2 regions of the Streptomyces sp. NPDC001848 genome follow, and region 2 is predicted to be linked to the other one. Evidence: riboswitches for the same ligand, from Rfam matches in the RefSeq annotation. Region 2 holds a riboswitch; the other holds the start of a gene.
The links. Region 2 has a riboswitch for glycine ahead of gcvT (glycine cleavage system aminomethyltransferase GcvT). Riboswitches for the same ligand answer to the same signal wherever they lie in the genome.
Positions count from the first base shown of each region.

Region 1 (2,876 bases), on a different contig from region 2:
TGGGCCCGACCGGTGGTCTCGTCGCAGGCGACCGAGACGTGGTCGGGGTCGACGAGGCGCAGGTTGACGCCGTTGTCCCGGGCGGCGGCGACGACCTCGGCGGCCCGCCCCGGGACCCGCGCGGTGACGGTGTCGAAGTAGGCGCCGTGCACGACCTCGATCCCGCCGCCCGTCAGGCCCGCTGCGAGGACCACGGCGTACCGGTGGGTTCGCCGGGCGATGTTCCGCAGACCCTCGGGCCCGTGGTAGACGGCGTACATCCCGGCCATCACGGCGAGCAGCACCTGGGCGGTGCAGATGTTACTGGTCGCCTTCTCGCGGCGGATGTGCTGTTCCCGTGTCTGCAGGGCGAGCCGGTACGCCTTGTGGCCGTCGGCGTCCACGGAGACCCCCACGAGCCGGCCGGGCAGACTGCGGGCGAACTTCTCGTGGACCGCCATGTAACCCGCGTGCGGACCGCCGAAGCCCATCGGGACGCCGAAGCGCTGCGTGGTGCCCACGGCGATGTCGGCGCCCAGCTCACCGGGGGACGTCAGGAGCGTGAGCGCGAGCAGGTCGGCGGCGACGGTGACCAGGGCGCCCAGCTGGTGGGCCTGGTCGATGAGGGGCTTGAGGTCGCGTACGGCACCGGAGGCGCCCGGGTACTGGACCAGCACGCCGTTGATCTCCCGCTCGGCGACCTCGGCCGGGATGCCGTCGCTGAGGTCGGCGACGACGACCTCGACACCGGTGGGCTCGGCGCGGGTCTGGATCACGGCGATGGTCTGCGGCAGCGCGTCCGCGTCGACCAGGAACAGGCCGTTCTTGTTCTTGCCCATGCGCCGGGACAGCGCCATCGCCTCGGCGGCGGCGGTGCCCTCGTCGAGCAGGGAGGCGCCCGAGGTCGGCAGACCGGTGAGGTCGGCGACCATGGTCTGGAAGTTGAGCAGCGCCTCCAGCCGACCCTGGGAGATCTCCGGCTGGTACGGCGTGTACGCGGTGTACCAGGCCGGGTTCTCCATGACGTTCCGCAGGATGACCGGCGGCGTGAAGGTGCCGTAGTACCCAAGACCGATCATGGAGTCCAGGACCTGGTTGCGGTCGGCGAGGGAGCGCAGCTCGGCCAGCACCTCGGCCTCGGTGCGCGCACCCGGCAGGTCCAGGGCGTCGGCGTTCTTGATCACATCGGGCACCGCGGCGGCGGTGAGCTCGTCGAGCGAGCCGTAGCCGACCTGCGCGAGCATCTTGGCCCGCGCCTCCTGGTCGGGCCCGATGTGGCGGTGCTCGAACGGAGTGCCCTGTTCGAGCTCGGAGAGCGGGATGCGCTGGGCGGTCATTGCGGAGGCCTCCTGGTCTGACGCGACCTTCGAGGGGCACCACGGCGCGGGTACCCCGACGGCCTCCCCCTCTGTCATCTCGACCTGAGAGCTTCACCGGTCCGCCCGAAGGCGGGCCGGCTTTCACCGTCGGTGAGAGCGGAAGCCGTCGACACCCGCCCTGCTTTCCAGAGTGACCTCGTCCGTGCGGTACCTGGGCCTGAGAGATTCCGGGGAGGATTTGCTCCTTCGGCGCCTCCGGATCGCTCCGGAGGACTCTCCCGCACGGGGTCAACGGCCGATTGCCAGACTACCAGCGAGGACGAGTCGGCAGTCTGCGCGGCAACCTTCAAGTGGCCGCCTTCCCGAATGTGCTCTTTCGTAGTGCCTACGGATGGGGTGCGACCAGTTGGAGGGACCGTGCAGACCGACATCGATCCGCGGAATCTGATCGGCCGCAAGGCGTACGACCGCAACGGCCACAAGATCGGCACGATCGACGAGGTGTACCTCGACGACGCGACGGGTGTGCCGGAGTGGGCGGCCATACGAACAGGCCTGTTCGGCAGGGACGCGTTCGTCCCCCTGGAGCCCAGCGAGCTGGTCGAGGGCGCGCTGTACGTCCCCTTCGAACGCTCCCTGATCAAGGAGGCCCCGGACTTCGGCGTCGGCCGCCACCTGTCCCCCGAACAGGAACTGCAGCTCTACCACCACTACGGCCTGGACGTCTCGGCACCACCGCCGCCCGACCGCGACTTCGGCCACCTGGCGGGCTCGGACGAGACGTGACGGGGCAGGCGGGCGGATGTCCGTGCCTGTCGAGCGGTGTCAGGCGCCCGTGCCGGTGGGGGCCGGGTGCCCCACGACGTCGGGGAGCTCGGGGACCAGCGGCAGCGGCTCCGCCGGTTCCAGCTGAGGGTCGTCGACGCCGAACGTGCGGACCCGGCCCGGCTCGGACTGCGGTGTCTCGAACCGTACGGTCACCCTGCCCAGCCCGCTGCCCTGCACCCACCCAGGCCCGTACTCGGCGTGACGGACGTCATGCCCAGCGAGCCAGATCCGCTCGGGCGACGCCGCCGGCTCCTCGGTGAGGGGCTCCTCCGTGTCCGGCCGCTCCTCCGCCGTGGCCTCCCCCGCCGCCAGGTGCGCCTGCGCGAACAGGTCCTCCTGTGTGTAGTCGGCGAGTCCGCTGACCCCGACGCCCAGCAGCCGTACGCCACCGGTCGTGTCCACGGACTCCAGCAGCCGCGCCGCCGCCTCCCGCACCACCGCGGGATCGTCCGTGGGCCCCCGCAGGGTCTCGGACCGGGTCAGGGTGGAGAAGTCGTACCTGCGCACCTTCAGCACGATGGTCCGCCCCGACAGCCCGGCGTCCCGCAGCCTGCGCACACACCGGTCCGCCAGCCGCTGCACCTCCAGCCCGATCCGCAGCCGGTCGTGGATGTCGACGTCGTAGGTGTCCTCGACGGACACCGACTTTGCCTCCCGCTCGGCCACCACCGGTCGCTCGTCGTGCGCCAGCGCCATCGCGTACAGCGCCTGCCCGTGCGCCTTGCCCAGCAGCCGTACGAGCTCGTCCTG
Region 1 covers NZ_JBIATP010000003.1:562,043-564,918, forward strand. The annotation lists gene gcvP (aminomethyl-transferring glycine dehydrogenase) at 1-1,316, opposite strand, end outside; glycine riboswitch at 1,494-1,589, opposite strand; gene ACFYZJ_RS08945 (PRC-barrel domain-containing protein) at 1,716-2,084, shown strand; gene ACFYZJ_RS08950 (DNA polymerase IV) at 2,124-2,876, opposite strand, start outside.
Region 1: linked by a shared signal. The riboswitch ahead of gcvP (aminomethyl-transferring glycine dehydrogenase) and the one ahead of gcvT (glycine cleavage system aminomethyltransferase GcvT) in region 2 are both predicted to bind glycine.

Region 2 (2,876 bases):
TCTCCTGGGCACGGGACGCGGCCGCCTCCAGCGCGGCACGCCCCACGAAGTCGCCCTCCTTCTCGAACTTCACCACCCGGCCGAGCCCGGCGTCGAAGGGCGTCAGCGAGGTGCTCAGCTCGTGCCCGTACAGCGGCATGCCCGCCTCCAGGCGCAGCGTGTCCCGGCAGGACAGCCCGCAGGGGACCAGACCGACCGGCGCGCCCGCCTCGGTCAGCGCCTGCCACAGCTTCTCGGCGTGCTCGGGCGCGACGAACAGCTCGAAGCCGTCCTCGCCGGTGTAGCCGGTGCGCGCGATGAGCGCGGGGACGCCCGCGACCGTGCCGGGCAGGCCCGCGTAGTACTTCAGGCCGTCGAGATCGGCGTCGGTCAGGGACTTCAGGATGCCGGGGGACTCGGGGCCCTGGACGGCGATCAGCGCGTACGCGTCCCGGTCGTCGCGCACCGCGGCGGCGAAGCCCGCGGCGCGCTCGGTGAGCGCGTCCAGCACCACCTGGGCGTTGGAGGCGTTGGCGACGACCATGTACTCGTTCTCGGCCAGCCGGTAGACGATCAGGTCGTCCAGGATGCCGCCGTCCTCCTGGCAGATCATGGTGTAGCGGGCGCGGCCCACGCGGACGGAGGCGATGTCGCCGACCAGCGCGTGGTTGAGGAACCGGTCCGCCTCGGGCCCGGTCACCGTGATCTCGCCCATGTGCGAGAGGTCGAACAGGCCCGCCTTGGTACGCACGGCGACGTGCTCGTCACGCTCGGAGCCGTACCTGAGGGGCATGTCCCAGCCGGCGAAGTCGGTCATCGTCGCGCCGAGCGAACGATGCAGGGCATCGAGCGCGGTACGGCGCAGGGGGCTACTGCTGCTCATCGGTTGTGCTCCCAGGGCGTGGGGTCCCCCCGCGCGAGCGCATTCGAGCGTGGGGGAGGGCGAGGTCGGTCCTCCCCATCTGTCATCGGAACCTGAGAGGTTCGCCATGAACACCCGCGCGGCGGGACGTCACGGCTTGCACCTTGGGTGGAGCCACCGAGAAGCAGCCCGCTTTCCAGATGTGCCTCGCCCGCGCGGTATCGGGGCCTGAGAGATTCAAGGGAGGGACTTGCTCCTTCGGCGCCCGGGCCCACGTACGCAACCCCGTACGTCCCCGGAACTCTCCCGCGCGGATTCAAGCGGCCGGTATGCAGTTGGCGCGCACATCATTGCACGCCTCGCCCGATCCCGGCAGGGCTGCACTTGTGACCGGCCTGTGGCAGTACGCGGACACCACCACGAGAAACCGTCCATTACCTTCTCTTTACACTCGGCGGGGATGGGACTTCCTGACCGCAAGGGAGGACGATCACGGTGAACAGGACGACGGCGTACGCCACGACCACGGGCATCGCGGTACCCCGGCAGTCCGGCGCCCCGGCCCGGCGGGCCCACGCGCGGGTGCCCGCGCCGGTGGTCCGCGACCTGCGCGACCGCGGCGGCCGCAGCCCGTACGGGCTCACCTTCGGCGCCCGCGACCTCGTCGTGGTCACCGGCCTGCCCGGCAGCGGCAAGTCCACCCTCATGCGGCGCGCGGTACGCGGCGCCCGCGTCGACTCCCAGGACACCCGCGACCGCTGGGACGCGCGCCTGGCCCGCTTCCTGCCGTACGCGGTCTACCGCCCCCTGGTCCGCCTCGCGCACTACGCGGGCCTGCGCCGCGCCCTGCGGGCCGGCACCGGAGTCGTCGTGCACGACTGCGGCACCCAGACCTGGGTGCGCACCTGGCTGGCCCGCGAGGCCCGGCGCCGCGGCGGCACGCTCCACCTGCTCCTGCTCGACGTCACCGCCGACACCGCCCTGGACGGCCAGCGCGAGAGGGGCCGATGCGTCTCCCGGTACGCCTTCCTGCGCCACCGCAGCGCAACCCGCCATCTGCTGCGCGCCGTCGAGCGGGGACGGTTCCCGGAGGGCTGCGGTTCGGCGGTCCTTCTGGACCGGGACGCGGCGGACGTGCTGCGCCGGATCGACTTCGCGGACCGGGTGGACGGGGCGGAATGAAACGCCTTCGCGGACCGGGCGGGAGGGGCGGAACGAATCGCCGCGCCCGCGGAGCCGTTAGCCTTTTCGCCACACCAGTGGTACTCGGCAGGCGGTAGGCACATGGACTTCCCGGCGGACCTTCCCGCGGACTTCCCCGCACAGACGCACCCCCATCCGCACGGCGGATGGCCGGGCAACGAGCTGGAGGAGGTGCTCTCCGCCTCGCTCGGCATCCCCTCGGCGGGCGCCCGGATCGTCGAGGTGCTCGGCCGCAGCTACCTGTGGGTGCCGCTGCCGAACGGCGGTGGCCCGCACAGCGGCCCCCTCGACCTGCCCACGCTGGAGATCGAGGGCCAGGCGTACGTCCCGGTGTTCAGCTCGGAGGAGCAGTTCCGCCATGTCGCCGGCGGGCACATGTCGTTCACCGTCGCCCCCGCCGTCGAGTTCGCCCGCGGGCTGCCGCCGCAGGTTGGTATCTCGGTCAACCCCGGCGGCGTGGTCGGCATACCCCTGCCTCCGGACGCGGTGGCCGAGCTCTGCCGCGTCGGACGCACCCCGCTGGACGGCCCCACGACCGGTGGCCGCGTCCGCCTCTTCGAGCCCGACTGGCAGGACGACCCGGTGGACTTCCTCGCCGCCGCGTCCGCCGAGTTCACGGCGGCCGGCGTGGTCCTCACGGCACGCCGCTGCCTCGCCGCCGTCGAGACGGCGGACCCGGTGTTGTTCATCGGCGTGGAGCTCTCCCAGTGGGAGGGCGACCTGCGTGCCCTCCCACTGGACGCCCTGGGCCGCGCCCTGGCCAAGGTGGCGGTCAAGTGGCCGGTCAATCTGGTCCTGCTGGACGTGGCCCAGGACCCGGTGGCCGACTGGA
Region 2 covers NZ_JBIATP010000010.1:321,549-324,424, reverse strand. The annotation lists gene gcvT (glycine cleavage system aminomethyltransferase GcvT) at 1-862, opposite strand, end outside; glycine riboswitch at 1,048-1,160, opposite strand; gene ACFYZJ_RS22540 (AAA family ATPase) at 1,331-2,023, shown strand; gene ACFYZJ_RS22535 (enhanced serine sensitivity protein SseB) at 2,126-2,876, shown strand, end outside.